4 regions of the Phytohabitans houttuyneae genome follow, and region 1 is predicted to be linked to each of the others. Evidence: riboswitches for the same ligand, from Rfam matches in the RefSeq annotation. Region 1 holds a riboswitch; each other region holds the start of a gene.
The links. A riboswitch is a leader RNA that binds a small molecule or an ion and turns the genes downstream of it on or off. The one in region 1 is predicted to bind cyclic di-AMP.

Region 1 (5,770 bases):
TCGCCGCTCGCAACCGGGCCAAGGCCCGGCGCGCGCTGGAGGTCACCGCCGAGGCCGTGCAGACCCACCGCGTGGGCTCGGCCCGGCGGTCCCGGTGACGGCGGAGGCGGACGGGCGCGCGGTCGTCCGGGTCGGGTCGCCGACCGAGCGCCGCAACCCGGACAGCGTCGAACTGGACCTCATGTCCACCCGCGACGTCGTGCGGGTCATCAACGACGCGGACCGCACCGTGCCGACGGCGGTGGCCGCGGTCCTCGACGAGATCGCCGCCGCGGTCGACCTCGCGGTCGCCGCGATCCGATCCGGGCAGCGGGTGCACTACTTCGGCGCGGGTACGTCCGGGCGCCTCGGCGTACTCGACGTGGCCGAGCTGCCGCCGACGTTCAACTCACCCGCGGACTGGTTCTGCGCCCACCTCGCCGGCGGTACCGACGCGGTCTTCCGGCCGGTCGAGGACGCCGAGGACGACGAAAGCGGCGGTGCGCAGGAGGCCGCCGAGTGTGTACGCGCCGGCGACCTCGTCGTGGGGCTTGCCGCGAGCGGGCGCACGCCGTACGTGCTGGGTGCCCTGCGCTCCTCCCGCGCGGTGAGCGCCGGCACGGTGCTGATCTCCGCCGACCCGGGCGCGGTGGCGGCCGCCGAGGTGGACGTCTTCATCGGCGTGGACACCGGGCCGGAGGTGGTGACCGGCTCCACCCGGATGAAGGCGGCGACCGCGCAGAAGCTCGTGCTGAACGCCTTCTCCACCGCGGTGATGGTGCGGTTGGGCCGCGTCTACTCCAACCTGATGATCGACATGGTCGCCACAAACGCGAAGCTGCGCGGCCGGATGATCTCGATCCTGGAGGAGGCCACCGGGCACGGCGAGGAGGCGTGCCGCCGCGCGCTCGCCGACGCCGACGGCGACCTGAAGGTGGCTTTAGTGGCGCTCGTCTCAGGTGCGAGCGTGGCCGAGGCGCGCACCGCCCTGGCAAGCTCGGCGGGTCAGGTGCGCGGCGCGCTCGCCCTGCTCTAAGCGGCCCGTTCGAGAGGGTCGGGACGGGCTGTGAGGCGGATCCCGCCGGCTTCCCGTTAGCGCCGATGTGACGCGGGTAATCCTAGATCCGACAGTGAACCGTCAACGGCGTACGTGCGTACTGTGAAGTGACGAGGATCGCAGACAGGTAGTGACCCGGATCGCTGTGCGGTGTGGAGTCCAGATGTTGTCATTATTCGGGCGAAGTATGCGCAGAGGCCGCGCATTCCGCCACCGGGTCGGACCCCGAACGCCCTGATGAGGGCAGTGCACAGCAACTATGCACCGCGCTCTCAGCTAGTACTCAGGCATTCGTGACACTTTCGACTCAGCAGATGGAATCCCTTACGCGTCTCATCTGTTGTGTAGGTGTCAGCACCGCGGGGGATAGCGGAAGTTACGGGGGAGGGCTGATGAACGTGGGGACCGCAGGCAAGAGAGCAACAGGGGCGAACGAGGGGATCGTGAGCAACGTGGAAAGCAATGTGGTGATGCGCACCGACGAGGTCGCCGAGGAGCGCGACCTGGTCGGCGTCTACCTACACGAGATCTCCCGCACGCCACTGCTCGACGCCGCCACCGAGGTCGATCTCTCCAAGGCCATCGAGGCCGGGCTGTACGCCGAGCACCTGCTCGACGAGGGCGAGATCCCGAAGGGCGTCGGGCGTGAAGAGCTGGAGCGGCTCGTCTTCGAGGGCGAGCGCGCCAAGGATCTCTTCATCCGGGCCAACCTCCGTCTGGTCGTGTCGATCGCCCGCCGCTACGTGCGGTCCGGCATGCCGATGCTCGACCTGATCCAGGAGGGCAACACCGGCCTGGTGCGCGCCGTGGAAAAGTTCGACTACGAGCGCGGTTTCAAGTTTTCGACGTACGCCACGTGGTGGATCCGCCAGGCCATCAGCCGGGCGATCGCCCAGCAGGAGCGCACCGTGCGCCTGCCGGTGCACCTGGTCGAAGACGTCAACCGGATGCGAAACGTGGCTCGCCAGCTGACCCGCGAGCTCGGCTCCGACCCGGAGCCGGAGCAGATCGCGGTCGCGCTGGGCGTGCCGGTGGAGCGGGTGCACGAGCTGGTGCGCTGGTCACAGGACACCGTGTCGCTGGACACGCCGGTCGGCGACGACGGCGACACCAACCTCGGTGACCTCGTGGCCGACAGCGACGCGCCGTCGCCCGAGGAGGTTGTGCTGACCGCCCTCGAGCGCCAGCGGATCGAGGGCCTGCTCAACCACCTCGACGACCGGTCGGCCGGCATCATGCGGGCCCGCTACGGCCTGGAGGACGGGCGCGAGCACTCGCTCACCGAGGTCGCTTCGCGCTTTTCCCTCTCCCGCGAGCGGATCCGCCAGCTGGAGATCCAGGCACTGGGCCGGCTCCGCGAGCTGGCTCGGGCCGAGGGCCTGCAGGCCGCCTGACACACCCCCCACATCAGCCCCACGAGTGGCCGGCGTCCGATTCGGACCCCGGCCACTCGCCTGTCCGGACGCTGGCCGTCGTCTGGCCCGGCGCGGATTCGAAGCAGGCCTATGCGGCGACGGCGATCTCCGCGTCGTCGGGCTGCCAGGAACGGGCGGTGCGGACGTAATAGGCCCACCAGCCGATCGACGGCCCGTACGCCTCGCGCAGCTCGGCCGGGCTGGGCGGGGGATCGCCATAGACCGCGCGGGCGGCGTCTTCGAGCTGGGCCATCCCGAGCGGGACGCCGTCGGGGCGGCCGAGCACCCGCAGAAGCAGGGCGTGCGCGGTGAACGGGCCGACGCCGGCCACGCCGAGCAATGCCTTGCGCACCTCCTCGTAGGGCCCGGTGTGCAGCCACTCCTCGTCGAGCGCGGCCACGCCTTCCACCACCTCGCGCAGCCGGCGGGCGCGCAGCCTGTTGCCCGCGAATCGGATCAGCTCCGCGTCGTCCCGCTCGGCCACCATGGCGAGCGACGGGAACGCGACGTGCTCGACCCCGTCGACCGTCAGGGACGGGCCGAACGCGGCCGCCAGACGGCGCTTGCGGGCCGCCGCGAACCACTGGGTGCTCCGCTGGACCAGCGCGAAGTAGACCGCGCCCTCGGCGAGCGAGGAGAAGCGCACCTGGTGCAGGCCGTGCGCGGCGCGCAGCAGCGTGGCCATCGCGGGGTCGCGCCCGGCGACATCGAGGAAGGCGGCGAGGTCGTCGTCGAGGCCGAGCCATCGCGCGACGGCCCGGTGCACCGCGGCGCGCTCGCCGGGTAAGAGATGGCGGTCGGCGTGGAGGGTGAGCGCGACCCCCGGGCCCCCGCCCGCCGGGCCGACGTCGGCCACGACCGCCTCGGTGCCGAGCAGGAACGCCTTGCGCACGCGACCGCCGGCGATCGTGTGACCGCCGGCGCAGGGCGCGAACGCGGCGAGGGCGCGCAGGGACATGTCGAACGAGAACGGCTCGGTGGCCGCCAGGACGGTTTCGGTCATGCCTCGACGGTGAACCCGCGGTACGACACTTCGCGCCGGTCGATAGTGCCGCCGATCAGGGACTTCAGCGCCGATCAAGGGCGGCGGTCAGCGCGTCCGCGAAAGACCCGCCGTCCGCCGCCCTTGATCGGCGATGTTGAAGATTTCTTAGCGCACCCTGCCGTAGCCGTACGGGCTCATCATGTCCACTGAGGACAGTTTGACGCTGTCGCCGGCCTGTGGCGCGTGGATCACCTTGCCGCTGCCCACGTAGATGGCGACGTGTCCGAGGCCGCTGTAGAAGACGAGGTCGCCCGGCTGGAGCGAGCCCCGGCCGATGTGCGCGACCACGTCCCACTGCATCGCGGCGTTGTGCGGCAACGACTTTCCAGCCGCCCGCCACGCCGCGAGCGTGAGCCCTGAGCAGTCGTACCCGTTCGGCCCCTCGGCCGCCCACACGTAGGGCGTGCCGATCGCGTTGTACGCGAACCGCACCGCGACGCCGGCCTTACCGGAGATCGACGGGATCGTCCCGGTGTAACCGCCGCTGGACGTGGTGGCCGAGCCGTACGCCTCTTCGCGCATCTTGTACAGCTTGTCGAGGTCGGCCTCGATCTTCTTCTTACCGGCCGCGAGCTCCTTCAGCTGCGCGGTCTGCTTCGCCTGGGTGGCGTCGAGCTTCGCCTTCTGCTCGGTGTACTGGCGCTCGGCCGCGGTAAAGCCCTCAACCTGCCGCTTGCGGTCGCGGGCGAGCTGGTCGAGCATGCCGAGCCGGTCGGCCAGTGGCCCGCTGCCTTCCAGCAGCGCGCTCGCCGTGCCCGCCTGACCCGTCCGGTACGCCACCGCGGCCATCGCACCCACCTCGGCGTCCGCCTTGGCGAGCTGTGCCTCCAGCGGGCCCATCTTCGCGCTGAGCGCGGCGGAGGCGGCCTTGGTCTGTTTGAGCTGCTCGTTGAGCTTGTTGTACGACTCGACGACCTTCTCAAGCTCGGTCGACGCCTTGTTGATCTGCTCCGTGAGCTCGCTCGGTGACGGCTCGGCCTGCGCGGCCGTGGCCGGAACGGTCAGCCCGATGCCCAGGCCGACCAGCACGAGGGCGCGGAGCAGCTTCCGCGCGGAAGACAAACGGTGAACCCTTCTTCCCCAACGCCGCCTACCGGGTTAGCTGTCGGATTCGGACGGGAAGATCGCCCTACCGCACCGCCGAAGGCGGCCGCGGATTCACCCCAGTGCATAGGTGGGTCCCCGACTCGCTGACGGAGTGTGATCGTCGTGCGATTCGGCGGCACGAGACCGGCGCCACCCGGGGAGTGGCTGACGACCGGACCAGCGGCTCCAACCTAGCGTCGAGGCCGGTCGGGCGAAAGTGGTGAGAGGGTGACTTGTGGCTCACGCCCGCCAATAAGTCGAATGTCCGAGTCACTCTAAGTGATTAGGTCGTCCACGCGGACTCGTCGGCCATATGGGTGACGGGCGATTTGTCGGTGTGCGCGTTGGGTGGGCGAAGGGGGCGACAAACCGGACATGCGGGCCTGAAACTGGCGCGGTACGGCTAGGAGACCCCTTCCGATCTGCCAGGTGGCTGATTGCACCCCTTCCCTCGACTAGATGGCATCTCGCACAATGGCTATCAGGGCCCTTGAAGTTGCTGAGCGGCTTTGAGGATCTAGCGGCACGGAGCGAGAAAGACGATCGGCACCTGGCTGCCACCAGGTGCCGATCTCAAGAACCACCACACCAGCCCGCCTCACGAGCCGTAGGAGGCATTGAAGTGCAGACTACTCGCTACCCCGCGCGGTCACCAGCAGCACAGCCCGTAACGCCGGTAGACGTAACAACCCCGAAACCACCTGCCCCGCTCTACCAGCGGCCCGGCATCCTGGTGACGCGTGACTGGTTCGTAGTGGGCGGGCGCCGGTTTCCGGTAGGCGAGCTGCACCACCTGCACACGGCCCGAGGCCCGGCACATCAGCTCACCGTGCGGTCGGTGACGGTGACCGCGATCGTGCTGGCCACCATCGGGATCACGCTCGGCATGACCACCGAGCTCAACCACCTGAGTGCGCAGACCTATCTGGCGCTCACGGCGGTGGCGTTCGTTCCTTTCCTCGTGGCGACGATCGGCCACCGCCTGCGGCCGCGGGCCTTCGAGCTCTGGGGTGAGTTCCGCGGGATGACGGTGCTGCTGTTCAGCAGCGACGAGGAGCGGCAGTACGGGCAGGTCACCCGAGCCCTGCTCCGGGCGCAGGAGGCCTACCGGCTCGGCGGGCTGGCCGAGCCACTGGTTTCGATGAACATCTGGCGCATGCGCCGATAACCGAATACTTCGTCCCCGGG
Region 2 (5,770 bases), on a different contig from region 1:
GCGACCCGGCAGAGCTGGCCCGGGCCCGCGACAAGGCGCTGGGCGGGCGGCGCCGGCACGAGTTCACGCTCACCACCAACTACCGCAACTCGGCGGAGATCTTCGCGGTGGCGGCCAAGGTGATCCGGGAGGTGTCGCCGGACATCACGCTGCCGCGGGCGGTGCGCTCGACGGGGGTACCTCCGGAGGAGCTGACCGTGCCCGCCGCGGACCTGCCGAAGGCGACCCGCGAGGCGGCGGAGCGGCTGCTCGCCGACGTGGAGGGGACGGTCGGCGTGATCACGCCGGTGCCGCGCCGCGACGAGGTCGCCTCCTGGGTGGCCGGCCTGCCCACCGACCGCCTCCAGGTGGTCACCAGCCTGCAGGCAAAGGGCATGGAGTACGACGGCGTGGTCCTCATCTCGCCGGAGGAGACGAGGACCGACGCCGGCGCACGGACGCTCTACGTGGCCCTCTCCCGGGCCACCCAGCGCCTGACGACGCTCAGCGTTTCACCGAGTTGACGCTGTACGTGGTGTCCGGGGTGACGGTCGTGCCGAAGCGGGCGTTCGGCAGGTAGAGCCGGTCGCCGTACGCGGCCACCGTGGTGGGCACGTCGAAGTTGGGGTTGGTACGGGTGCCGGTGAGGCGCCCGCTGAGGCCACGCCAGTCGAGCGTGAAGACGGCGACCTGGTTCGAGCGGTTCTGCACCACGTAGAGCGTGCGGCCGACGGTCAGCAGGCCGTCGCCGTTGGTCAGCGGGTACCCGCCGAGGTCGACCGCCCTCGTCACGCCGGTGTCGGGGTCGACCCGGTAGAGGGTGGCGGTGTTGGATTGCACGACGAGCAGGTTGCGGCCGTCCGGCGTACGGGTGATGCCGTTGACGTTGAACCCGGTCTGGTACACGAGGTCGCCGGTGAGCGGGACCTTGACCGGCTCACCGCGAAGGCTCAGCGGCGCCTTGTAGAGAAACGGCTGGTTGGAGTCGGTGAAGAAGGCACCCTTCGGGGTGAGGACCACGTCGTTGACGAACGTGGGCGCGGTCGCGAACGTCCACGACGCCAGGATGCGGCCGCTGCGCGTGTCGACCACGCGGCCGCTGCCCGCGCCGCCGCCGGACACGAAGAGGCGGCCGTAGCCGTCGATCTTCAGGCCCACCGAGGAGGTGCCGGGGCCGGTGGAGATGATCTCGCCGCGCCCGGTGAAGAGGTTGGCGCGGTAGATGTCGCCGTTGGCGAGCGAGCCGAAGTACGCGAACGGCTCCGCGCCGATCGCGATGCCCTCGGGCTGAAACGCGTTCGGCAGGGGGAACGAGTCTTGCAAGCGCCGGTGACGCGAGCCGTGGGCGGTGGCGGCGCCAGGGACGGTGAGTGTGGCCGCGGTGAGGGCCGCGGCGGCGGATGAGGTGATCAGGGCTCGTCTTGTCAGCACGATGGGTACTCCCTGTGATCGGTCCACATCAGAATTCACGTACGTCTTTTCCAACTGGTTCGAAGTTCAACCGGTTCGACACTGATTCCCAATCTCAGGTTTGCATACATAGCAATGTCAGCATGTATTCTGTGCCGATGGGTGCCGGACACGACCACGGGACGGCCGCCGCGCGGGCTGGTGAGCGCCACCGCGGGCGGCTGTGGGGTGCGTTCGCCCTGCTGGCGGCGTTCATGGTGGTCGAGGCGGTGGCCGCGCTGCTCACCGGCTCGCTGGCGCTGCTGTCCGACGCCGGCCACATGTTCACCGATGTGCTCGGCATCGGCATGGCCCTGGCCGCCATCCACGCCGCCTCGCGGGCCGCCCAGGACCCGCAGCGCACCTTCGGGCTGTACCGGCTGGAGGTCCTCGCCGCCCTCGGCAACGCGCTGCTGCTCTTCGGCGTCGCGATCTACGTGCTCGTCGAGGCCGCGCGCCGCCTGGGCGACCCGCCCGACGTCCCGGCCGGCCCGATGCTCGCCGTCGCGGTCGCCGGCCTGCTCGCCAACCTCGTCGCGTTCTGGCTGCTGCGGTCGGGCGCGCGGGAGAGCCTCAACGTGCGCGGCGCGTACCTGGAGGTGCTCGGCGACCTGCTCGGCTCGGTCGGCGTGATCGTCGCCGCCGTCGTGATCGGCCTGACCGGCTGGTCCTACGCCGACCCGATCATCGCGGTCGCGGTCGGCCTGTTCATCCTGCCGCGCACGTGGCGGCTGGCGCGGGCCGCCGTGCGCATCCTCGTGCAGGCCGCGCCGGAGCACCTCGACGTGACCGCGGTCCAGCGGCGGCTGGCCGCCGTGCCCGGCGTCTGCGACGTGCACGACCTGCACGTGTGGACGCTGACCTCGGGCATGGACGTCGCCTCCGCACACCTCACGCTGGAGGAGTCCGCGCAGGTCGGGCCGGTGCTGGTGGCCGCCCGCGAGGCGCTGCACGACGACTTCGACATCGGGCACGCGACCCTCCAGGTCGAGCCCCGGTCGGGCGACTGCCACCCCGCCGGCTGGTAGAAACCGGCCCTGAGCAGGGCGTACTTGATTCGTCACGATCGGTGCAACAGTGTGCACATCGATGGAAAGCCGCTATTCTCGGCTCCGGCCAATACCCGGCGGCGCCCCCGGCGCAGGTGTTGGCCGCCGCCGAGTCGCCTTCGGGCGAGCCGGGGAACCACCGATCCACTGGGGTGAATCCGCGACAGCGGTAGGGAGACTTCCGTCCCGAACCCGTCAGCTAACTCGGTAGGCGGCTGACTGGAAGGATGGTTGATGGCTCATGCCCGCAGCCGGGTCAGCCTCGTCGCGGTGCTTCTCGCCGCGGCGTTCGCGCTGATCGGCATACCAGCGGAGCCGGCGGCCGCCGCACCCACCGACGACGAGGGCGGCACCGCCACCCTGCGCGAGCAGCTCGAAGCGGCCACCAAGGGTTTCCTCGCGGCGCAGAACACCCTGAACAAGTCCAAGAAGCGGCAGCAGGAGCTGACCACTCAACTGGCCCAGCTCGAGCGCGACCTGGTCGTCAAGAGCGAGGTGATCGGCGAGGTGGCCAACGTGGCGTACCGCCGCGGCCGGCTCGGCCCGATCTCCGCGATGCTCAACAGCTCCTCGCCCGAGGGCTTCATCGACCGCGCCGCGGCACTTGACGCGGTGGCCGCGACCGAGGACAAGAAGCTGCGCGACCTGCTCGACACCAAGGACCAGGCGGCCCGCGCCAAGCTCGCGCTCGACGGCGAGATCCGCGAGCAGCAGAAACAGGTCCAGGTCATGGCCGCCCGCAAGAAACAGGCGGAGACCGCCCTGAAGAACGCCGGCGGCGGCGAGGACGCCAGCGGGCCACCGAGCGGCAGCGGCAGTTCGGCCACCGCCGCGGGGTTCTCCGGCGGTTCGGGCTGCTCCATCCGCCCGGATCCGACCTCGAAGAAGGGCTGCATCACGCCGCGCACGCTGCACGCGGTGCGGCAGGCACAGGGGGCGGGGTTCAAGATTTTCGTCTCCTGCTACCGCGACGGTTCGTCGGGTGAGCACCCGCTCGGTCGCGGCTGCGACTTCGCGGTCAGCTCAAGCGACATCTTCGGCGGTACGGCCTCGGGTTCGGCCAAGACGTACGGCAACAACCTGTCCAACTTCTTCATCAAGAACTCAAGCCGGCTCGGCGTGCTGTACGTCATCTGGTTCCGCCAGATCTGGCTGCCCAGCAGCGGCTGGAAGTCGTACAGCGGCTGTTGCGGGCCGAGCGAGCTGCACACGAACCACGTGCACCTGTCGATGATCGCGTAAAAGTGCGTTGACGGGCTCGATCATGGGGTGGCACGGTTGCCCCATGGTCGAGCCCACACGCCACCCCGCTTGACGCCTCGCCAGCACCACCAGCATCACCTGGCGCCTCTGCGCCCTGCGCGCCTGCACCGAGGGCGTGCTCCTCTACCCGGTCTACGCGCTGCTGTTCGCCGACGCCGGGCTGAGCACCGGGCAGATCTCGTCGCTGTTCGTCATCTGGTCGGTCGTCAGCTTCACGCTTGAGATCCCGTCCGGGGCGCTCGCGGACGCGTACTCGCGCCGCCGCCTCGTCGCCATCGCCGCCGTGCTCCGGGCCGCCGGTTTCGCGCTCTGGACCTTCTTCCCCTCGTACCCGGCCTTCGCCGCCGGGTTCGTGCTGTGGGGCGCGTCGAGCGCGATGACCTCCGGCAGCGTCGAGGCGCTCGTATACGACGAGCTCGCCGCCGCGGATGCCACCGACCGGTACGTGCGCACCGTGGGGCTGGCACAGACCACCGCGCTTGTCGCCGAGCTGGCCGCGATGGCCCTTGCCACCCCCGCGTTCCTGCTCGGCGGGTACACGCTGGTCGGCGTCGCCAGCGTCGCCGTGTCCCTCGCCGCCGTGCCGATCGCGCTGTCGTTTCCGGAGGCGCCGCGGGCCGAGGAGACCGGCGGCGGCAGCTACCTCAAGACACTGCGGGCCGGGCTCGCCGAGGTGCGCGCCAACCGGACCGTGAGCCGGGCGGTCGTGCTCTACGCGGCGGTCACCGGCCTGGGCGCGATCGACGAGTACGTGCCGATCCTCGCCCGCGACATGGGCGCGCCGACCTCGCTCGTGCCGCTGCTGTTCGTGCTGCCGGTCGCGGCGATGGCCGTCGCCAGCGCGCTGGCCGAGCGGTGGGCGCACCTCTCCGCGGCCCGGCTCGCCGCGGCGGTGGCGGTCGGCGGGGTGCTGCTGGCCGCCGGTGCCAACGCCGGCAGCCCGGCCGGCATGGTCGCGGTCGCGCTCTGCTTCGCGGTACTGGAGCTCTTCGACATCCTCACCGAGGCGCGGATCCAGGACGCGATCACCGGACCTGCGCGGGCCACGGTGCTGTCGGTCGCCGGGTTCGGGCAGGAGGTGGCGGCGCTCGCCGTCTACGCCGGCTTCGGGCTCGGCTCGGCCGTCCTTCCGGTACCGGTGATGCTCGCGCTCGTGGGCGTGCCGCTCGTGCTCTCGGGCCTCGTGACGCGTCGGTGGCTGCCGCCGGCGCGCAGTTCGTCCTGATAGCGTGCGGGCGTGGCAGCACCCGAGCCGGCACTCTCCGTGGTCGTGCCGATCTACAACGAGGAGTCGGTGCTGCCGCTGCTCGTGGCCCGGCTGCGCGGTGTGCTCGACGCGCTCGGCGAGCCGTACGAGGTGGTCGCCGTCGACGACGGCAGCACCGACCACACCGCCGTCGCGCTGCTCGCCGCGCGCCGCCAGTGGCCACAGCTGCGCGTGCTGCGGCTGCGCCGCAACAGCGGACATCAGCCGGCACTGCTCGCGGGCCTCATGCGGGCCCGCGGCGCCCACGTGGTCAGCATCGACGCCGACCTGCAGGACCCGCCGGAGACCATCGCCGAGATGTTGCGGCTCGCGCGGGAGGAAGATCTCGACATTGTGTACGGGGTACGCGCCGACCGCCGCGCGGACACCGCTTTCAAGCGGTGGACCGCAAGCGTGTACTACCGGTTGATGCGCCGCATCGTCGGCAACGACGTGCCCGCACACGCGGGCGACTTCCGGCTGCTGAGCCGGGCGGCGGTGGAGGCGCTGCGCGAGCTGCCCGAGCGCGCGCCGGTGCTGCGGCTCGTGGTGCCGTGGCTGGGCTTTCCGAGCGGGGAGGTGACGTTCGAGCGGGGCGAGCGCGCGGCCGGGCGCACCAAGTACCCGCTGTCCCGCATGATCGCGCTCGCCGCCGACAGCGTCACCAGCTTCTCCGCCGCGCCGCTGCGGGTGGCCACCTGGCTGGGACTGGCCGGCGTCGCGGTGTGCGGCGTGCTTGTCGTGGTCGCCGTTGTCGCGTTCTTCCTCGGCGCCACCGTCTCCG
Region 3 (5,770 bases), 680 kb from region 1:
ACAATCTGCGCGGCAAGCCGCACCCCGATACCTTCCTTGACGCAGCTAAGCTGCTCGGCGTCGCGCCGTCGGCTGCGGCCGTTTTCGAAGACGCCCTGGCCGGTGTGGAGGCCGGCCGCGCCGGCGAGTTCGGCTTTGTCGTCGGGGTTGACCGGGTCGGGCAAACCGACGCGCTTTACAAGCACGGCGCCCACATCGTCGTGCGCGACCTCAGTGAGTTGCTGGAGAATCCATGATCCGTGAGCGGGCTTACCCGGTCGAGCCCTGGCACGTCCGGGAGACCCGGCTCGACCTCGATGTGCTGGCTCAGTCTGAGTCGGTCTTCGCGCTGTCCAATGGCCACATTGGACTCCGCGGTAACCTTGACGAGGGTGAACCGCACGGGTTGCCGGGCACCTATCTCAACTCGTTCTACGAGTTGCGACCCCTGCCCTACGCGGAGGCCGGCTACGGCTTCCCCGAATCCGGGCAGACGGTAGTCAACGTCACGAACGGCAAGCTCATCCGCCTGCTGGTCGACGACGAGCCTTTCGACGTCAGATACGGCGAGGTGCGCACCCACCAGCGCGTCCTCGACCTCCAGGCGGGCACGCTCGACCGCACGGTCGAGTGGGTGTCGCCGGCCGGGCGGGCGGTGCGCGTGCACAGCACCCGCCTGGTCTCCTTCACGCAGCGCGCGGTCGCCGCGATCTGCTACGAGGTGGAGGTGGCCGACGACCGCCCGCTGCGCCTGATCGTGCAGTCCGAGCTCGTCGCCAACGAGGAGCTGCCGGCCACCCGCAAGGACCCTCGCGTGGCCGCCGTGCTCAAGGCGCCGCTCAAGGCGGAGGAGCACCTGGCGACCGCCGCCGGTGGCCTGCTGATCCACCGCACCAAAAAGAGCGGCCTGCGGATGGCAGCCGCGATGGAGCACGAGATCTCCGGGCCGGAGCGCACGTCGATCAGCACCGAGTCCTACCCGGACTTCGCCCGCACCACGGTCGCGACCGTGCTCAAGCCGGGCGAAAAGCTGCGGGTCGTCAAGATCCTCGCGTACGGCTGGTCGAGCCGCCGCTCGTTCCCGGCGCTGCGCGACCAGGTCGGCGCGGCGGTCGCCTCGGCCAAGTTCTCCGGCTGGGACGGGCTGGTCCGCGAGCAGCGCAAGTACCTTGACGCTTTCTGGGACGCGGCCGATGTGCGGCTGGACGGCGACCCCGAGGTGCAGCAGGCGGTGCGCTTCGCGCTCTTCCACGTGCTGCAGGCGGGCGCCCGCGCGGAGATGCGGCCGATCGCGGCCAAGGGCCTCACCGGGCCGGGGTACGACGGGCACGTCTTCTGGGACACCGAGACGTTCGTGCTGCCCGTGCTCACGTACACCCAGCCGGAGGCGGTGACGCACGGCCTGCGGTGGCGGCACGCGACGCTCGACCTGGCGCGGGAGCGGGCGCAGACGCTGGGGCTCAAGGGCGCCGCGTTCCCGTGGCGCACCGTGCGCGGTCACGAGTGCTCCGGCTACTGGCCGGCCGGCACCGCGGCCTTCCACATCGGCGCGGACATCGCCGACGCGGTCCAGCGGTACGTGGTGGCCACCGGCGACCACGACTTCGAGCGCGAAGTGGGCCTGGAGCTGCTGGTCGACACGGCGCGGCTGTGGCGCTCGCTGGGGCACCACGACCGGCACGGCGTCTTCCACATCGACGGCGTCACCGGCCCCGACGAGTACACCGCGGTGGTCAACGACAACATCTACACAAACCTGATGGCGCAGAAAAACCTCGTCGGCGCCGCCGACGCGGCCCTGCGCCACCCGGAGCAGGCCCGCCGGCTCGGCGTCGACGAGGAGGAGGCGGCGTCCTGGCGCGACGCGGCCGCCGCGATGCACATCCCGTACGACAAGGAGCTCGGGGTACACCAGCAGTGCGAGGAGTTCACCCGGCTCCAGGAGTGGGACTTCGCGGCCACCCCGCCCAGCGGCTACCCGCTGCTGCTGAACTACCCGTACTTCGACCTGTACCGCAAGCAGGTCATCAAGCAGGCCGACCTGGTACTGGCGATGCACTGGCGGGGTGACGCGTTCACGCCCGAGCAGAAGGCGCGCAACTTCGCCTACTACGAGCAGCGCACCGTTCGCGACTCGTCGCTCTCCTCGTGCACCCAGGCGGTCATGGCCGCGGAGGTGGGCCACCTGGAGCTGGCCCACGACTACCTCGGCGAGGCCGCGCTGATGGACCTGCACGACATCCACAACAACACGCGGGAGGGCCTGCACATCGCAGCGCTCGCCGGCGCATGGTTGTCGGTGGTGGCGGGTCTGGGCGGCATGCGCGACCACGGCGGCAGCCTGTCGTTCGCACCGCGCCTGCCCAGCCGGATCAACCTGATGGAGTTCTCGCTCCTCTGGCGCGGCCTGCGGCTGCGGGTCGCGGTGCAGCCGCACGAGGTGACGTACTCACTGCGCAACGGCGGCGACGGCGCCAAGCTCGACCTGCTGCACCACGGCGAGCACGTCACGGTCACCAGCGACAGCCCGCTGACGCTGCCGATCCCGGCACTGTCACCGGTGGGCCCGCCGCCGCGCCAGCCCTTCGGCCGGGCCCCCGCCCGCCGGATGCCCGACCAGTAAATCGCAACGGCGAGAAAGGCCCCGCGCGGTCAGCACGGGGCCTTTCCCATGCGGATGTGCCCCGGCCCGCGTCAGCTGCGGACCGCACGCTCCCGCGGGCACCGCTCCGGCCGGCGGCTCGCCAGGGCTCGCCGACTTCCCCGGCCTCCGCTGCCAGGTCCGCACGACAAGCACACCCACACGCCCCTTTCCTTGTTGATCAGGGAGTTGGTGGGCGTGTCTGCCGGCGTGTTCCCACGAAGTATTCGGTTGGTTGTAGAGCCGTGGTCGCATCGATCGCACAGTGCGTGGATACCGACGATTGGCGTGGACCACCGCGTCGGGTTGTTGACCCTGGCCGCGGCACAGTTGCCGCTCGGCTCCGGTCCGTGGACCCAGCCCGACAGCCAAGCGCTCGGATCTGGTCGGCTGGGCTGGTTACGGCCACTGTGCCCACTCCCGGTTCTCTGGGCGGGCTGCCGATCACGCGGGCGTTGCCCGCGCCGAAGCTCGACGAACGACCCGTCCTGACCGTGGTCCTGGACCACCACTCTGACCTGCTCACCGAGAACGGCCCGGGCTGCTGAACATCGCGGACATAGGCCACCAGCCGACCCCTGACCATGTCCCCTGACTGACCACTAATCCGCCATCAGGCGACAGCCCTCGGTATCTTCCCAGCTCACGGTGTCCGTGCGCAGTGGCCGACCTTACGGGGTAAGGCATGGACTGCAAGATCCACCTGTCTGATCTTTCCCTACCTGTGCTTCTGCAGATCTTCGAGCTGGATTACGCGAGTCCGCCCAGAGTTCGGTGCCGTCGTCGCGGTCGGTGACTGTCGATCAGGTGCAGGCGGTGTGAGCTTCGAGACCTTGGTGAGTTAGCGCGTTATTTCGCCGCTAACTTGCCAAGATTTGCCGGAGCGGGCTCCTGGGGTGAGCTGGGCGACCGCGGAGGGTGAGGCCGCGGGAGCAACGGTCCGGACCACGGCGGACATCGCGGTAGCTCGCTAAAGCATCGATATGTGTACGTGGTTGGTGTGGTCGCTCGACGGGTCGCCGCCCGCGCCGCTGTACGACTTCCAGCCGGTGGCGGGGGACCAGAACTGGCGGTACCAGATCACGTACATCACGCCCAGGCGGTCGGCGTTGCGCACGAAGAAGGCGGCGAGGTTGTTGCCGTAGAGCTTGTCGCCGCCGGTGGCGTCGCCGCCGAAGCCGTTTGGCTCGGAGGAGAAGTCGCAGGCGCGGCCCTTGGGGTGCTCGAACGGCCCGCCGGGACGGAAGCAGTTGACGAAGCGTTTGAAGCCCAGCCGCTGGGTTTCCTTGAGCATGTGCAGCGTGCGGGGCGTGATGCAGCGGCCGGTGGTCGGGTCTTCGGCGGTGCAGCCCTGCGAGGAGAAGCCGCCGTCGCTGTTGCGTGGCGCCGGGCGGGCTTCGGGTGAGGTGGCGCTCACGAAGCCGCCGGTTGCCTTGCCGCCGACCAGTTGTAGCGCCTTTTCCGCCTCGGACTTCTGCCGGGCCATGATGGTGAGCTGCTTCTGCTCTTCCTTGACCTCGATGTCGATGGCGGCCTTGGCGCGGCTGGCCTGGGTGAGGGCGGCGTTGAGCTTCGCGAGCTTTGCGTTGTCGCGGGCGGCGAGCATGTCCAGCGCGGCCGCGCGCTCCAGGAACTCGTCCGGCGAGGCGCTGTTGAGCAGCAGGCTCATCGGGCCGATGCGGCCGTTTCGGTAGGAGGTGCCGGCCACGAGCGCTACCTCGGGCTCCATCTCCTTGATGGTCTCTTGAGCCTTTTCCAGCTCAAGCTGGAGCTGAAGCTGGCGGCCACGTGACTTGGTGACGGCGTTTCGGGCGTCGATGTAGCCCTTGCTCGTTTCGGAGAGCACGTCCCGCAGCAGCGGGGTGCCGCCCTCGTCGCCGGGGGTGGGCTTCGGCGCGGCGGATGCCCCACCTGGCCCGATGGCCACCCCGGAAAGCAGCGTGGCCGCCGCAGCGGCCAGGGCTACGGCCAGCGACCAGCGCCGGCGACGTACGGATGCCGTCATGCACAGTCCTCCCATCAGCCGCCGGCCGGGTTAGCTGACGGGTTCGGGACGGAAGGATCCCTACCGCTGTGCGGATTCACCCCAGTTACCTGGTTCCCCGACTCGCCCGTGCGGGCGATTAGGCGGCGGTGTGCCGCCGGCGCCGTGGGGGCACCGTCACGCGGCAAACCGCGGGAAAGCTTACCGGATCGACAGTGGACTCCAGCAACGCTCTGACCTGGGAAAAGCGTAGAAATCGCGTTAGCGGGCAACGACGTTCGGTAATGGATAGCGATGCGTGTCTACGCGACAACGCGTGGTTCGCTAGCGTTTCCTTCGTTCCACAGTCGATCGAGGCCGGTGACGCAGTACGTGTGCGGCCCCTCGCTCTTCGCGGTGTCGACCCAGGTCGTGCCGCGTGTCGTGGCCACCAGCCGGGCCGCTTCGCCGTCGACCCGGTAGACCGCGTAGCTCGTCGCGTCGCCGTCCCAGCGGAGCCGCACGCCGCTGTCCACGCGGTCGGCCTCGACCTCGGGCGCGGGTGGCCGCTTGCCCGGCAGGTGTGACATTGCCGGCACCAGCGCGGGCTCGCCGTAGTGCGCCTGCGCGTAGCGTGATACCGCGCCCAGGCGGTCGGCCTTCACCTGCCGCGCGCTGAAGTGGATGCTGCCGGTCACCCGGTACTTGCGGTTGAGTGCCAGCTGCTTGTCCAGCTCGTCCGGCTTGCTCCAGGCGCCCTTCTGCCCGATGCGGTAGTCGGCCTGGCCGACATAGAGCTGCACGGGGCTGTTGGCCACCAGCTCCGACCACCACGGCAGCAGCTTGGCGTAGTCGGCGATCGCGAAGCCGATGTGCCAGTACAGCTGCGGCACGATGTAGTCGACCCACCGCTCCTGCACCCACCGCCGCGTGTCGGCGTAGATCGCGTCGTAGCTCTGCAGGCCGCGCGTGGGCGAGCCGAGCGGGTCGGTGGACGCGTTGCGCCAGATGCCGAACGGGCTGATGCCGAACTTCACCCACGGCTTGGCCGCCTTGATCCGCTCGTTCGTCTCCTTCACCAGCAGGTTGACGTTGTCGCGGCGCCAGTCGGCCTTGTTGGTGATCCCCCGGCCATGTGCCTTGAACGCGGCCGCGTCGTTGAAGTCCTCGCGCCCCTTGGGGTACGG
Region 4 (5,770 bases), 1.3 Mb from region 1:
CGCCTGGGGCTGCTCACGCACTCGACGGCCGGCTTCATCGACCCAGGCTTCAGCGGCCACGTGACACTTGAGCTGTCCAATGTGGCCAACCTGCCGATCACGCTCTGGCCAGGCATGAAGATCGGCCAGCTCTGCATCTTCCGGCTCTCCTCGCCGGCCGAGCACCCCTACGGCTCGACCGTCTACGGCTCCCGCTACCAGGGCCAACGCGGCCCCACCCCGAGCCGCGCCTGGAAAAACTGGCGCACCTGGCCCACGAGCCGATAAAAGCCCGAAGTTTGCCCCCGTCCGCGCCAGCTGCGGACCGCATGCTCCCGCGGGCACCGCTCCGGCCGGCGACGAGCTGGCGCTCGTCGAATTCCCCGGCCTCCGCTTCCGGGCCCGCGCGACAAGCCCACCCGCGCCGGTGGCACGACGCGCCCGCGGCGCGCAGGTCTCCCGGTGCAATCAGCACGACCACCACGTAGCCCAGCGCGGTGCTACGCCGAATCAGGCGCAACATCGTCATCGCCACGCCGGCGCCAGAGTGCGGTCAGGTCGGCCGGCGGTGCGCAGCCGGAGACCGCACGAGTTGCCCAAGGGTGGCGCACGCCGCGCGTGGCCAACGCCGCACAGGCCCTTGTCGTCGATCTCGCAGCCCGGCGCCGGTGTTGCCAGCAACTCGATTCCGGATCCCGCTGCCAGCCCACCGGTTGGGGCGGCGTGCAGCCCGCTCCGGGCAGGCCTGGCCCAGCCGGCCCGTCGCGGTCAGCGTGACCAAACGTGGAGCCCTTTAGATGCCCAACCCCGGAACCGTGAGGCTGGCCCCGCCGGGCGATGGCGGGTCGGATCCCTGGCCGCGGACGGCCGTGCGGTGATGGTCGTGGTCATAGACGCGGTCGCCGTAGAGCAGGGCGGGACAACGACGCGGACGACCACGACGACCGGATACTGGTGGCACCCGCGTCGATCAGCGGCAACAGCTGAGTGATGTCATTGCGGTTGCCGCCGGTCAGGGCGGCGGCCAGCGATATACCGGCGCCCTCGGTGAACACATGGTGCTTGGAGCCCGCTCCGGCACGGTCGACCAGTCAGCTTGCCGGCGCTGTTCAACTCGGCCAGCAACAGCTCATGCAGGCGTTGCCACACCCCGGCCGGCCCCGATCCGAAACCAAGCTGCTGGGCAGGAACGCCCACTGAATACCGGTGCGCAGCACGAACAAGATCCCGCACAACACCCTCCTGTCCGGCAGCCGACGCCGCGGCACGCGACGATCCGCGGGCCATTTTGGCCAGCGAAGCCGCGGTGGGGAACCGGTCCTGGCAGTCACCGACCTCAGGCAGCAGCCGACCGCCGCGCGAAGCAAGCCTGCACGGGCCGGCCTAGTGAAGATCGGTGCGTCCCGAACTTGCTGTTGCAGGGCATCGGCCTGCTCGGGCTCAGCGTCCAGCGCGTCATGGGTGGCGAAGGCCGCGATTGGCGCCCGGGAGCTTGCAGTTTGCCAACTCGGACAACGACCCAACCGGCCTCGTCGGGGGCCAAGCAGCCAGCCAACGCCGGCGATCACGAACAGGCCCCAGCAGTCGACACCCACGAGCTGGGACGAACGGACAAGAGAACGCCCTCCCAGCCCGGGTGGATGGGAGGGCGTCTCTTTTACTGGCCGGTGCGGGTGCGTGACGGGGGAACACGCAGCAGGCGCGGCCACGGGGGTGGGTAACGCTTTTATCCGGGGCGGCCGTAGCTGTGGATGGGCGCGGCGTTGATCGTGCGCATCCGGATCGGCACGCCTGGTTTGGACGCGTCGACGATGTAGCCGCCACCGACGTAGATGCCGACGTGGTGCAGGTCGCTGTAGTAGAAGACGAGGTCGCCGACCTTGAGGTTGCTCCGGCTGACCGACGGGACCTGGCCGCGCTGGCGAGCCGCGTTGTGGGGCAGGCTTGTGCCGGCGGCGGCCCACGCCTTCATGGTCAGGCCCGAGCAGTCGTACGTGTTGGGGCCCTCGTTGCCGAAGACGTAACCCTTGCCGATCTGGGCGCAGGCAAACTTGGCCGCCTTCGTGCCGGCGCTGCCGTCGTACTGCACGGGGCAGGGAGCCGGCCGGAGCTCGCCGATGCCGCCACCCGACCCGTACGCGTCCAGGCGCATCTTTTCGAGCTTGGCGATCTCGACGTCGATCTGCTTCTTCTTCGCCGCCAGCTGCGCCTCTTCTTCGGTGAGCTGGCCGACGAGCTGGTCGAGCGGCTCCTTCTGCGCCACGTACCGCGCGCGGAGGTCGACGACCGCCGAAATGTCCTTCTGCGAACGGCGGGCGAAGACTTCGAGCATCTCGAGCTGGTTGGTGAAGGTCGAGGGCGACCCTGTCGTCAACATCGCGTTGAGCGCCGAGAAGTTGCCGCCCTTGTACTGCTCGGCTGCGTACTCTCCCACCTTCGCCATGGCGAGGTCGATCTGCAGCTGCAGCGGCGCGATCTTCTTGGCGAGCGCGTCAGCCTTCTTGCGCTTCGCCTGGAGGTCGAGCCGGGTCGCGTTGTGCTTTTCCGCCAGCGGCTCCAGCTTGACCCAGGCCGCGTCGATCTGCTTCTCGATCTCGGCGGGTGTGGGCTGGGCGCGTGCCACGGTGCCGGTGGAGAGCACGGTCGCGACAGCGACAAGAGCGGTGATTACGGTGCGACGCGCGGCATAGCGTGCCACCGGAGCCGTTACTCCTTCTCCCTGGCCGCCTACCGGGTTAGCTGACGGGTTCGGGCGGGAGAGCGCGCCCTACCGCTTTCGCGGATTCACCCCGAAGTGCTTGGGTCCCCGGCTCGTTTCTTTCTCGACTCGGCGGGCTGAGCCGTGGTCTCCCAGGCTGGGAGGCCGACCGCCGGCTCAACGATCCCCAAGGGTAGGAGTGGCCCAATCACCCGCGCAAGCGCTGTGGAAAACCCTCTCGGTGCGTATATGAGCCGGTAGCGGCGCGTGTATCGAAACGTTCTCGGTGAATGGTAATTAGCGCGGAATTCACAGTGGACACAAGAAGTAGCGCGGTGACTCCGAGGCGTGTACCGGCGCGTCGTGTGCATAAAGCGTGACATTGCTCGATTGTGGAGTTTCGTGGCAAGGCGGACAAAGCGGCGAGCGAGACCGAGTGAAGCTTTTTTACGAGCGCGCTACATCTGGCGGAATCTATTGACGAAGACGGCTGGCGACAGCCAGGGTGACCCCATCCCCGAACGGAGGTTCTGATGCCCTACCTGACAACGCGCATCGCCCTCACGACAGCGGTGGTCGGGGCGGCGACCCTCATGCCGGCCGCCGCCGTCCCCGCGTCCAGCCCCACGCAAGACACCAGACAGCAGGAGTACGCAGCGGCCGCGGAACAGCACGGCGTCCCGGAGAGCGTGCTGCTCGCGGTGTCCTATCTGGAGTCCCGCTGGGACACCAACGCCGGCACGCCCAGCACCAGCGGCGGCTTCGGCCCGATGCACCTCACCGACGCCGAGTACGTGATGTCGCTGCCCACCGGCAACCACCACGACCACGACGGCGAGGACCCGCGCGGCGACGCCGCCCGCCCCGCCCGAAACGTCGACTCCGGCGGCGTGGCCGCCCCGGCGCCGCAAGCGCTGCAGACGCTCGACCGTGCCGCGGCGATCACGGGTGCGTCCGAGGCCGACCTGCGCACAACCCCCGCGGCGAACATCGCCGGTGGGGCGGCACTCCTGGCCTCGTACCAAAGAAGCATTGGTGGACCGGCGGGGAGCGCGAGCGACCCCGCGGCCTGGTATGGCGCGGTGGCCAGTTACAGCGGCGCGGACAGTGCCGATGCCGCGGCGGCCTTCGCCGACGAGGTCTTCGCGACGATGCGGAGCGGCGTGGCGCGGGTGACCGACGACGGGCAGCAGGTCACGCTGGCCGCGCGCGACGTGGCGCCGGCGCGGAGCTGGCTGTCCCGCCTCGGCCTGCGCAAACTTGCCCGCCCGGACGGCCTGGAGTGCCCGACGGACATCTCCTGCGAGTGGATCCCGGCGCCCTACCAGGACCTCGGCGGCGGCGACTACGGAAACCACGACAAGGGCAACAGACCCCAACAACAGAAGATCGAGTACATCGTCATCCACGACACCGAGGGATACTTCCAGCCGTCGGTTGACCTGGTGCTCGACCCCACGTACGTCAGCTGGCACTACACGCTCCGCTCCGTCGACGGCCACATCGCGCAGCACCTCAAGGCCAAGGACGTGGGGTGGCACGCCGGCAACTGGTACGTCAACGCGAAGGCCATCGGCCTCGAACACGAGGGCTTCGCCGCGCAGGGCACGTGGTACACGGAGGCGATGTACCGCACGTCGGCGAAGCTGGTGCGGCACCTCGCACTGCGGCTGGGCATCCCGCTGGACCGCAACCACATCATCGGCCACGACAACGTGCCCGGCACCGTGCCGTCCACGGTCCGCGGCATGCACTGGGACCCGGGACCCTACTGGGACTGGTCGCACTACTTCGACCTGCTCAAGGCGCCCTTCCACACGACCGGGTGGCCGGGCAGCGGGCTGGTGACGATCGACCCCGACTTCGCGGCGAACAAGCCGGCGTTCGTGGGCTGCTCCGGCGGCGCCACCGTGCCGTGCCCACCGCGCGGCTCGTCCGCCGTCATCCTCCGGACCGCGCCGGACGCCTCGGCCCCGCTGGTCAAGGACGTCGGCCTGCGCCCCGGCGGCGAGGACGCGACCATGCAAATCTCCGACCACGGCGCGCGGGTGTCGGCCGGCCAGACGTACGCGGTGGCCGACCGCCAGGGCGACTGGACGGCGATCTGGTACCTGGGGCAGAAGGCGTGGTTCCACAACCCACGCTCAGCGCCGGCGGCGAAGTGGGCCACCGGCCTGATCGTGACGCCAAAGGCGGGGAGGGCCACGATCCCGGTGTACGGGCGGGCCTACCCGGAGCAGGCCGCCTACCCGGCGGGTGTGCCCTATCAGGCGATCACGCCGCTGCAGTACACCTTGGCGGCCGGCCAGCGGTACGCCGTGGGCAACCTGCTGCCGAGCGAGTACTACCGCGCGGTCACGTTCGACGGCTCCTCACCCGGCGACTGGACGGTCATCCGGGGCGAGAAGAGGTACGCCCAGATCCAATTTGGACACCGGATCATGTTCGTGGATCTGGCCGACGTGGACGTACGCCTGTCGTTCCTCTAGGAGCGTTTATTAGCTATTGCCCCGGTCCGTGTCAGCTGCGGACCGCATGCTCCCGCGGGCAACGCGGAGGTCGGCGGCGAGCTTGGCGCTCGCCGAGTTCCCCGACCTCCGCTGCCTGGTCCGCGCGACAAGCCCAATCGCCGTGCTGGGCCGGGGTCGCGTCTTCCATGCCGTGCCGGGGTCGCGAGGTCTCCTTTCCTGGAGGCGCGGGCGTCGTGTGGCGGATGTTCTCAAGCTGGGCGCACCGATGCGCCCACGTGCGGCGCCAGCCTCACCCGCGCCGGGGTTGGGCGCGGTGGTCGGGACCAGGGTCGGCCGGCCCGGCGGGCTGGGCCGCAGGGGAACGGTTTGTCCGGTTCGGCCTGTGCTTGTCGCGTGATGATGGTCTGAGCAGGAAAAATCGCCCGACATTGGGTGCTCAGACCGTCGCAATGCGGCTGAAGCCATGGTCACGCTGGCCGGCGCAGGGCCTGAGGGCGATGGGTTGACACGGGTGGGGGCGCCTGGTCGCTGGTCAGGTCAGTGAGCGCGGAAGCACGGGCAGAGCAACTGCTGGACGTGGACCAACCCGCACCAGCGGCACGATCGCGGGGATCGCGGTGTT

Region 2: another riboswitch for cyclic di-AMP. It lies ahead of Phou_RS46630 (coiled-coil domain-containing protein); the one in region 1 lies ahead of Phou_RS12660 (C40 family peptidase).
Region 3: another riboswitch for cyclic di-AMP. It lies ahead of Phou_RS15890 (coiled-coil domain-containing protein); the one in region 1 lies ahead of Phou_RS12660 (C40 family peptidase).
Region 4: another riboswitch for cyclic di-AMP. It lies ahead of Phou_RS19330 (C40 family peptidase); the one in region 1 lies ahead of Phou_RS12660 (C40 family peptidase).

The regions. Positions count from the first base shown of each region.
Region 1 is NZ_BLPF01000001.1:2,882,286-2,888,055, reverse strand. It holds gene Phou_RS12680 (MurR/RpiR family transcriptional regulator) at 1-98, shown strand, start outside; gene murQ (N-acetylmuramic acid 6-phosphate etherase) at 95-1,015, shown strand; gene Phou_RS12670 (sigma-70 family RNA polymerase sigma factor) at 1,429-2,430, shown strand; gene Phou_RS12665 (DNA-3-methyladenine glycosylase family protein) at 2,540-3,454, opposite strand; gene Phou_RS12660 (C40 family peptidase) at 3,602-4,558, opposite strand; cyclic di-AMP (ydaO/yuaA leader) riboswitch at 4,569-4,728, opposite strand; gene Phou_RS12655 (DUF6232 family protein) at 5,316-5,750, shown strand.
Region 2 is NZ_BLPF01000004.1:985,859-991,628, forward strand. It holds gene Phou_RS46615 (HelD family protein) at 1-503, shown strand, start outside; gene Phou_RS46620 (SMP-30/gluconolactonase/LRE family protein) at 484-1,410, opposite strand; gene Phou_RS46625 (cation diffusion facilitator family transporter) at 1,548-2,456, shown strand; cyclic di-AMP (ydaO/yuaA leader) riboswitch at 2,574-2,707, shown strand; gene Phou_RS46630 (coiled-coil domain-containing protein) at 2,712-3,719, shown strand; gene Phou_RS46635 (MFS transporter) at 3,856-4,965, shown strand; gene Phou_RS46640 (glycosyltransferase family 2 protein) at 4,978-5,770, shown strand, end outside.
Region 3 is NZ_BLPF01000001.1:3,563,092-3,568,861, reverse strand. It holds gene Phou_RS15900 (beta-phosphoglucomutase family hydrolase) at 1-236, shown strand, start outside; gene Phou_RS15895 (glycoside hydrolase family 65 protein) at 233-2,602, shown strand; partial or broken gene Phou_RS56045 (IS982 family transposase) at 2,985-3,188, shown strand; gene Phou_RS15890 (coiled-coil domain-containing protein) at 3,591-4,625, opposite strand; cyclic di-AMP (ydaO/yuaA leader) riboswitch at 4,629-4,760, opposite strand; gene Phou_RS15885 (glycoside hydrolase family 10-like protein) at 4,907-5,770, opposite strand, start outside.
Region 4 is NZ_BLPF01000001.1:4,194,554-4,200,323, forward strand. It holds gene dcd (dCTP deaminase) at 1-267, shown strand, start outside; partial or broken gene Phou_RS52770 (transposase) at 780-1,346, opposite strand; gene Phou_RS19330 (C40 family peptidase) at 1,706-2,677, opposite strand; cyclic di-AMP (ydaO/yuaA leader) riboswitch at 2,690-2,822, opposite strand; gene Phou_RS19335 (N-acetylmuramoyl-L-alanine amidase) at 3,211-5,166, shown strand.